3 regions of the Pantoea alhagi genome follow, and region 1 is predicted to be linked to each of the others. Evidence: predicted binding sites of a transcription regulator. Region 1 holds the regulator's gene; each other region holds the start of a gene.
The links. Region 1 encodes LexA, which represses DNA repair genes until DNA is damaged. Its sites were predicted from a motif close to TNCTGTATGTACATACAGNA; they were not measured.
Positions count from the first base shown of each region.

Region 1 (3,279 bases):
GCGCAGGTGAGGGGTTTGTTCGCCCTGCACCTCACGGCCCGGCGCACGGCCAAACATCACCGAAACCGGTACCATCTGCACGTCGAGGTTCGGGTTATTACGGTGCAAATCGAGGTAGTCGTGAAACAGTTTCACTGATTCCTGATTCGGCACAAAATAGGGGAACACGCGTGGGCCGTCATGAATAAAGACGTAACGCGGCAACAGCGCGCCGTCTATCTCCAGCGGATCAAGCGGATCGGGCAGATCGTGCAGGCGACACTGGGTGCGCAGCGCAAGGAGATCGGCCTTTGAATCATAAGGCAGCACATACATAATGGGACGCGACGTATCGATTCCCAGTTCTGATACCGGATCGCCCGGAATTGCCTTACTCTTAACTAAAAATGTTAGTGGTAAATTCAGTAACTTATAATAAAGTTTACGCCAACCTGACATAGACAACATGAAGCCTCTTGTTAGCAAAGCGCCGCAAGCATACCAGAAAGCGCATTGAAGATCTGTGGTGTTGCAATTAGTGCTGCACCCTGACATTGACGTTAAACATTGCAAAGGGTTCCCTGAAGATGGCAAATAACGTAACGGGCCTTACCCGCATCATTAAGGCGGCCGGATATTCCTGGAAAGGCCTGCGGGCAGCATGGCAGCATGAAGCGGCGTTTCGCCAGGAAACGCTGCTGGCGCTGGCGGCGGTGCTCATCGCTTGCTGGCTTGATGTTGATGCCATCACGCGCGTTTTGCTGATTGGCTCTGTGTTTCTCATTATTATCGTCGAAATCCTTAACAGCGCTATCGAAGCGGTGGTGGACCGCATCGGCAGTGAGCTTCATCCGCTGTCCGGACGGGCTAAAGATATGGGGTCAGCGGCGGTACTGCTCAGCATCATAATGGCCCTTTTTGTTTGGGTAACCCTGCTGTGGTCATATATTCGATAGGGTTTCCATAATGGATAAAGAGTTGTTTTTTACACAGCTTTCGGTTTCCATTCCACCAATACCTGTATATACTCACAGCGACTGTATAAACAACCAGGGGGCGGGATGAAAACCTTAACGGCTCGGCAGCAACAGGTTTATGACCTGATTCGCGATCACATTAATCAGACAGGTATGCCGCCAACACGTGCGGAAATCGCCGCCCAGTTAGGCTTTCGCTCCCCTAACGCCGCAGAGGAACATCTGAAAGCGCTGGCGCGTAAAGGCGTGATTGAAATGGTGTCTGGCGCTTCGCGCGGTATCCGTCTGATGGCCGAAGAAGAAAACGGCCTGCCGCTGATTGGCCGCGTTGCCGCCGGTGAACCGCTGCTGGCGCAGGAGCATATCGAAAGCCGCTTCCAGGTTGACCCTAATCTGTTTAAGCCTCACGCAGACTTTCTGCTGCGTGTCAGCGGTATGTCGATGAAAGATATCGGTATTGTGGATGGCGATCTGCTGGCAGTACATAAAACGCAGGATGTCCGTAACGGCCAGGTGGTCGTGGCGCGCATTGATGATGAAGTCACTGTGAAACGTCTGAAGCGTCAGGGCAATACTGTGCAGCTGCTGCCAGAAAACAATGATTTCCAGCCGATTGTGGTCGATCTGCAACAGCAGACGCTGACGATCGAAGGTCTGGCCGTTGGCGTTATTCGTAACGGCGACTGGCTGTAATGACTCAGTGGCGGCCTGCTGGCTGCCACTTACTTCCCCTGTAGTCCTGATTCCGGCGATAACCGCTGTGGCTTGTCGCCATATTTTTTCTGCGGATTGCCATGCACTTCTTTTCTGTGACCGATAAACACCTCTGGCGGCTGGCGCTGCCGATGATCCTCTCAAATATTACCGTCCCCCTGCTGGGTCTGGTGGATACCGCCGTTATTGGTCATCTCGACAGCCCCGTTTATCTTGGCGGCGTTGCCGTAGGCACTACGGCTACCAGCTTTGTTTTTATGTTGCTGCTTTTCTTACGAATGAGTACCACCGGGCTGACCGCACAGGCGTTTGGCGCCAACGATAAGCAGGCACTGGCTCGCGCCCTGATACAACCCTTATTCATTGCCATTATCGCCGGGATAATGTTTATCCTGCTGCGTGGGCCGCTAAGCGCTCTGGCGGCGCAGTTGGTTGGCGGCAGTCCGGCGGTGCTGGAACAGGCTCAGCGCTTTATTCATATTCGCTGGCTCAGCGCGCCTGCAACGCTGGCAAACCTGGTAATACTTGGCTGGCTGCTTGGCGTCCAGTATGCGCGCGCGCCTGTTATTCTGCTGATTGTCGGCAATTTGGTTAATATTTTGCTGGATTTGTGGTTTGTTATCGGCCTTGGCTGGGGCGTGACTGGAGCGGCGGCGGCTACCGCAATTGCAGAAGCGATAACGCTGTTGGTGGGGCTGGGTCTGGTATGGCATGTGCTGCGCCTGCGTCAGATCACCTTTGCGCACCTGAAAAATGGACTGAAAGGCGATGCGCGCCGGTTACTGCGGCTGAACCGCGACATTATGCTGCGTTCGCTATTGCTGCAGCTGTGTTTTGCCTCGGTGACGATTCTGGGTGCGCGCATGGGCAGCGAGGTCGTGGCGGTCAACGCGGTATTGCTGATGTTCCTCTCCTTTACCGCTTATGCGCTGGATGGCTTTGCCTATGCGGTTGAGGCGGTTTCAGGCGAGGCTTTTGGCGCACGCAACAGCGCTAAGCTACGTCAGGTATGGATTGCAGCCTGTCGTCAGGCGGGGCTGGTAGCGCTGTTATTTGCCGTGGGATATGCCCTTTGGGGCAGGGAGATTGTTTCGCTGCTTACCTCTCTGCCCCAGCTGCAAGTGCTGGCGGATCGCTATTTACCGTGGCAAATGCTGTTACCCGTTGTGGGCGTCTGGTGCTATCTGCTGGATGGCATGTTTATTGGCGCAACGCGTGGACGAGAAATGCGCAACAGCATGGCGCTGGCGGCGTTGGGGTTTGGCCTGACGCTGTTAACTGTTCCGCAACTGGGCAATCATGGTCTCTGGCTGGCTGTCACCGTTTTTTTACTGCTACGTGGGTTAACGCTGGGGTGGGTATGGCATCGTTACCAGCGACGGGGCGACTGGTTCACCCTTTGAAACATTTCTTACGGTTACGCTTATTAACTGAATTCGCTGGCTTTTCAGCATAATTGACGGCTCCTGGGACGTTTTTAAAGCGCATGCCCCGCTGTTTAACAGCAAAATCATGTGGTTCTACTACTATTAAAAGTGTCAAACACAGGGAATCAGCGTTTTTACCGAAGATAATTCCGCTGATAGCCAAAAGCTGTTAACACCCAAGG
Region 1 is NZ_CP019706.1:1,959,934-1,963,212, forward strand. Features, by position in the region: gene plsB (glycerol-3-phosphate 1-O-acyltransferase PlsB) at 1-438, opposite strand, end outside; gene B1H58_RS09200 (diacylglycerol kinase) at 567-935, shown strand; gene lexA (transcriptional repressor LexA) at 1,041-1,649, shown strand; gene dinF (MATE family efflux transporter DinF) at 1,751-3,073, shown strand.

Region 2 (3,279 bases), 1.9 Mb from region 1:
GGCCACCACAAAGCCGCCGAGCTTGATAATATCCTGCAGGTTAGAGCTGGCGACCACCTTGGTCATCAGCGCCAGCACGCCATATGGCGTCAGCTTCATGATCAGGCGAACCAGCTTCATTACCCACAGCTGTAAAACCTCAATCGCTTTCAGGACGCGCTCACCTTTTTCCCGGTCATCCTTTAACAACTGCAAAGCGGCAACGCCAAGGAAAGCGGCAAAGATTACCACGCTGATAATGGAGGTGGGGTTAGCACCGGCCAGATCGGCAAAGGGATTTTTCGGAATAAAAGAGAGCAGCATTTGCGGCGCGCTGAGATCGGCGACTTTACCCGCATAGTTAGACTGAATGGCCGACAGACGAGCCGTTTCCTGCGCGCCCTGCACCAGACCTTCGGCGGTCAGGCCAAACAGGGTAGTGACAAATACCCCGACCAGCGCCGCGATAGCGGTAGTAAACAGCAGGACGCCAATGGTCAGCACGCTGATTTTCCCCAGTGAGGAAGCGTTATGTAAACGCGCCACGGCGCTGAGAATAGAGACAAATACCAGCGGCATCACGATCATCTGCAGTAGCTGAACGTAACCGTTGCCTACCACGTTAAACCAGCTAATCGACTCTTTCAGTACCGCTGCGTTGTCTCCATAGATCAGATGCAGCGCCAGGCCAAACAGCACACCAATGACCAGACCAACTAATACTTTTTTCGACAGGCTCCAGCCCTGGCGGCCAAGCCGGGATAACACCACCAGCAGGACGATAAACGTCAAAATATTCAAAATAAGCGGAACATTCATTTTTTTTCTCCATGAGATTACCCCACCGCCGCGTTAAAACGCAGCCTGTGGGGCAGGAAGAAGTGTTTTTATCGGCGCAGTGTGTTGCGCAATGGCGAAATGGTATCAGGTCAGCACCTGACGCTATTAGATCCGAATGGAATGGGTTATAACTTTTTGTCTGATTTTGTATGCAAATGCAGCAGGCGCTTAGTTCAGCAGACGATCGATGCCCGTCTGCACATTATTCATTACGCGGGCAGGCCAGCCGTCCGCACCGAACTGGGGCATGCCTGGCGGAAACCATAACGCCCCGGCAACCAGCGCCAGACAGAACAGGCGTTCCAGCTGGTTGCCTGATTTAGTGTTTAATAGCGGCAGTCGAAAGCGCCAGCGGCATGGCCACAACAGCGGCACGCCAGCGGGCGTGAGCATATCAGCCGCAATATGACTGAGATAGCCTAATACCATGCCGTGCATGGCATCGCCCGGCAACGGCGAACCGTGCGGCAGATTAAACTGTAGCAGCACGATGCCGCCCAGCACCGCCAGCAAACTATGGGTAAAGCCACGATGCCCGAACGCCCGCGCAATGGGCTGGGAAATCCAGCGAAAACGCTGCCCAAGGGTTGAGCGGGGATGATCGATATCAGGCAGCAGGCAGGTCAGCAGTACCGCCGGAATAATGTGCCACCAGTCGCCGTTAGCCAGCTCTGGCGTAAGCTCAGCGCGCTTGGCAAAAATAGCGCTGGCAATGGCGAAAATAACGTGGCCTTCGGCCGTCATGGAGATAACCTGGATACATAACTGTCAATCTATCCAGTATAGGGGATTTATACAGTAGAAGGGAAGTTGTGACGCTGTAACCAAAAGTGAATACCGGACAGAGCCAGGCCCTGTCCGGTAACCATTAGCGTGCCAGCCAGCCGCCGTCGACCGCCAGCGTATAGCCGTTAACATAATCAGAAGCGGATGAAGCCAGGAACACTACCGGCCCCATCATATCGTCCGGTTTACCCCAGCGTCCGGCCGGAATACGGCCAAGAATTTCCTGACTGCGATCTTCATCGTTACGCAGCTGCTCGGTGTTGTTGGTTGCCATATAGCCCGGGGCGATGGCGTTAACATTAATGTTATGTGCCGCCCACTCATTGGCCATCAACCGCGTCAGGCCCATTACCGCGCTTTTAGACGCAGTATAGGATGGCACCCGAATTCCGCCCTGGAAAGAGAGCATGGAGGCGATATTGATGATTTTGCCGCCGTTGCCCTGACTGATAAACTGACGCGCCACCGCCTGCGAGAGGAAGAATACCGTTTTGCTGTTGATATTCATCACGTCATCCCAGTTCTGCTCGCTGAATTCAATCGCATCCTGGCGGCGAATAATACCGGCGTTATTAACTAAAATATCGATGCGACCAAAGGCGGCAACCGCTTGTTGCACCACTTGCGGGATGCAGCTGCTGTCCATCAGGTCGGCATTGATGTTGATAAAGCGGCGGCCGGTAGCTTCCACCAGCGAGGGAGTGTCATCCGCGCCAGAGTGGTTAACGCCGACGATATCACAGCCCGCCTGCGCCAGCCCCACAGCCATTCCCTGACCCAGACCCGTATTACAGCCGGTAATCAGCGCCACTTTTCCTTCGAGATTAAATGCATTCAGTATCATTTTTTGCTTCCTGTAATCGTCGTTAACGCAGTTCACTGACTTTGACGTGATCCATATCGTCAAAGACCTGATTTTCACCCACCATGCCCCAGATAAAGGTATAGCGTTTGGTGCCGACGCCGGCGTGAATCGACCAGCTCGGCGAAATTACCGCCTGCTCGTTATGCACCAGCAGATGACGCGTTTCCTGCGGCTGGCCCATCATATGAAACACGGCGGTTTCCTCATCCATATCGAAGTAAAAGTAAACTTCCATACGGCGTTCATGGGTATGGCAGGGCATGGTGTTCCACAGGCTGCCTTCTTCGAGTTTGGTCAGGCCCATGGTGAGCTGGCAGGTTGGCAACACATCCGGCACGATAAATTTATTAATGGTGCGGCGGTTGCTGGTGGCGGGATCGCCCAGCGTGGCAGACGAGGCCTCTTCCAGGGTGATTTTTTTATCCGGGTAACGCATATGGGCCGGGGCACTGTTGTAATAAAATTTCGCGGGCTGGCTGGCATCTACGCTTTTAAACACCACCGACTGCGCGCCCATGCCGACATAGAGCGCCTGCTGATTGCCGATCTCCCAGGCTTTGCCATCAACTTCAATCAGGCCCGGCCCGCCAATATTGATCACGCCCAGTTCGCGGCGCTCCAGAAAATAACTCACACCCAGTTGCTTGCCCACTTCGCTGCCGATGGTGACGCTTTCACGCACCGGCATTACGCCGCCAACGATAATGCGGTCAATATGGCTGTAGGTCATGGTGTAGTTGTCAGCCGTGAATATGTTCTCAATAAGAAATTCGCGGCGTAAGCCAGCCGTATCAAGCTGACGGGCATGG
Region 2 is NZ_CP019706.1:3,867,717-3,870,995, reverse strand. Features, by position in the region: gene B1H58_RS18270 (L-cystine transporter) at 1-798, opposite strand, end outside; gene B1H58_RS18265 (metal-dependent hydrolase) at 988-1,563, opposite strand; gene kduD (2-dehydro-3-deoxy-D-gluconate 5-dehydrogenase KduD) at 1,688-2,449, opposite strand; gene kduI (5-dehydro-4-deoxy-D-glucuronate isomerase) at 2,472-3,279, opposite strand, start outside.
Region 2: B1H58_RS18265 (metal-dependent hydrolase) is a predicted target of LexA. The motif match lies at 1,583-1,602, and genes of this name have one in related genera.

Region 3 (3,279 bases), 1.4 Mb from region 1:
TTCCGAAGTGGTTTTATGCACGCTGAGGTAAAAGGTGTCATCACTCTCCTCATAGACCAGCTCATCATCCTGTTGCGGCGTGCCGACATTATGACGCCACACCTGATACGGCAGCAGCGTCTGCTTATCTTTGCGCACATAATAGAGCGTTTTTGAATCGTTAACCCAGGCAAAACTGGAAGAGACATTTTCCAGCACTTCAGGATACCAGTTGCCGGTTTCCAGATTACGGAAACGGATACCGAACTGACGGCGCGACAGAAAGTCTTCCGCCAGCGCCATAATGCGGTTATCAGGACTGATATCGAGCGAGCCCATGGTATAAAATTCACTGTGGGCGGCGCGCCGGTTGGCGTCCAGCAGCACTTCCCACTCCTCCGGCGTTTCGGTCTCCGCTGGCTGGCGATAATAGATAGCGTATTCGTTACCGGCCTCATAACGGCTTTGATAGCGATAGCCGTTTTTCACGTAAGGGACCGAGTAATCCTGCGGCGAAATACGTCCGACCATCTCTTTCAGCAGGCGATCCTGCAACGCCTTTTGGGTCTGCATCACTTGATGACCATAGCTGTTTTCAGCGTGCAGATAATCCAGTACCTCTGGATCTTCACGCTGATCGTCGCGTAGCCAGTAGTAATTATCGACGCGCGTATCATCATGCAGCGTCATTTCGTGAGGAACTCTTTTCGCTTTCGGTGGCATCATAACGGTTACTGTTTTCAGACAGACATACACTAAGGTTGGCAGTTAAGACCATGATTGCCAAGCGGCAGCGGTAAAAAGCAGGTAAGAGAGAAGTAGCAGCCCGTCGCCAGACTGCGACAGGCCTTAACTGCGGCGTTCAGGAAGGAAGTTTTTCTTTTTCGGTACGAATATCTTTCTCAATATCTTCGCGCACATCTACAGGGATCTTCAGCGCATCGCCCAGCTCTTTCAGGTAGCTGCGTTCCATAAAGTGATCGACATCGATAGCCGCACAGCTCAGGAAATAGAGTTCCAGCGCCTCTTCCTCGTTTTTTATTCCCTGCGCCAGCCAGTGCGGGTCCAGTGGACGGTTGATCGCCTGCTGAATCAGCGCCTCCGCCTGCTCGCCGTACCCTGCCTGATGGATATTTTGCTCAATGGCTTTACGTTCCTCGCCATCAATATGTCCGTCGCTTTTTGCAGCAAACACCAGCGCGGTGATTAATCGTTCTGCACGCTGATCCACCGGTGTCGCCTGCTGACCAAACTCAGGCTCACCCTGATGGGCTTCGCGCACCCGCTGCTTGTATTTATTCCACAGCAGAACGCCTGCCGCCGCGCTGCCGCCAATCACCAGCGCATTTTTGCCATATTTGCTTAACAGATTACGGGAAGATTTATTGGAGATAAGCATTCCGGCCAGGCCACCGAGCGCGCCAGGCGCCAGCATTTTACTTAACCCTTCGCTGCCGCCCTGCGCTTTTGCGCCCGCGTTGCCAATTGCCGTATTGCTTAACATTTTTTGCACCTGCTGCAGCCAGTTACTCATAATCTCTCCTTTTTTGATGTGTGCCTTAGTGTGAAGCACCGGACGTCAAGAAGCGTAAGCGAGAGCAAATAGCAGAAAACGCCGCGCCGGATATTTCCGGAGCAGCGTCAGGTGATTAGCAACGGGCCGCTCGCGCCAAAGATCGCCCGTGGTTGAGCGAAAACGCGCCATCGGAGCTGTGGGTCTACATCGCTACATCACCCTGCCTGTCCTGTATAAAACAGGACGGGATGAGACGGGAGCGCTCATCCCACTCTGCTTAAGATCGTTATCAGGAAAGTGTGGCTGATATTCAACAGGCTGCAATGTTAATCAGGCTGGTCAATCAGGCGGCCTTCACTGCGCGTACTTTTTTTGCCGTTTCGTCCTGTGCTTTACCGTCATCTGTTTCCGTTGCGGTAGCTTTCGCGGCTTTTACCGCTGGCTGCGCTTCCGGCAGCTTGCTGGTACGCAAAATGTGCTGAACGGCATCTTTTTGTTCTGCCAGGAACAGCCCCAGTTTTTCCAGTTGCGCTTCCTCCAGTGGCAGTTCACTTTGTATCAGCCAGTCAGTAAAAGCTTCTGCCATATCGAGCATTTTGTCGTATGCGTCTGCTTCTTTTTTACTGGCAAATGTCATTTTTTCTTCACCTTTTCTGACCACAACAAATTTGGTTTCAACAGCCATGACTCACCTCGGGTTATACTGTATTTTTATACAGTATAACAGGCCAAACAGTGAGATCAAGTTTTCCCTGCAGCTGCCAACGCAAACGTTTTCGTATATACTGCGCGCGTTTTTACTCTTCACTTTTCAGGTAGGTACTATGACGATTCTTGGAACTGCGCTGCGTCCGGGTGCGACGCGCGTGATGCTGTTGGGTTCAGGTGAACTGGGCAAAGAAGTGGCAATCGAATGTCAGCGTCTGGGCGTTGAGGTGATCGCTGTTGATCGTTATGCCGATGCGCCGGCCATGCATGTTGCCCACCGCAGCCATGTCATTAATATGCTGGATGGCGAAGCGCTGAAAGCGCTGATTAACCAGGAGCGCCCCGACTTTGTGGTACCGGAAATTGAAGCTATCGCCACCGATATGCTGATTGAGCTGGAGCAGCAGGGACAGCGCGTAGTGCCAGCCGCTCAGGCGGCGCGTCTGACCATGAATCGTGAAGGTATTCGCCGTCTGGCAGCTGAAACGCTGGGCCTGCCTACCTCCAGCTATCGCTTTGCCGACAGTAAAACCGCTTTTATCGCCGCGGCAGAAGAGATTGGTTTCCCCTGCATCATTAAACCGGTCATGAGCTCTTCCGGCAAAGGCCAAAGTTTTATTCGTGATGCGTCACAGCTGGAAAAAGCGTGGGACTATGCGCAACAGGGCGGACGCGCCGGAGCGGGAAAAGTCATTATTGAAGGCGTGGTAACATTTGATTTTGAAATTACCCTGCTTACCGTAAGCGCCGTGGACGGCATCCACTTCTGCGCGCCTGTCGGCCATCGTCAGGAAGATGGCGATTATCGTGAATCCTGGCAGCCGCAGCAGATGAGCCCGCTGGCATTAGCACGCGCTGAGCAGATCGCTGAAAAAGTGGTTAAGGCGCTGGGTGGCTTTGGGTTATTTGGCGTTGAGCTCTTTGTCTGCGGTGATGAGGTGATCTTTAGCGAAGTTTCGCCGCGCCCGCATGATACCGGCATGGTAACGCTGATTTCACAGGATCTCTCTGAGTTTGCCCTGCATGTACGTGCCTTTTTAGGCCTGCCGATTGGGGCGATTCGTCAGTACGGCCCC
Region 3 is NZ_CP019706.1:3,403,205-3,406,483, reverse strand. Features, by position in the region: gene B1H58_RS16055 (prolyl oligopeptidase family serine peptidase) at 1-705, opposite strand, end outside; gene B1H58_RS16050 (tellurite resistance TerB family protein) at 842-1,513, opposite strand; gene B1H58_RS16045 (YebG family protein) at 1,839-2,180, opposite strand; gene purT (formate-dependent phosphoribosylglycinamide formyltransferase) at 2,320-3,279, shown strand, end outside.
Region 3: B1H58_RS16045 (YebG family protein) is a predicted target of LexA. The motif match lies at 2,197-2,216, and genes of this name have one in related genera.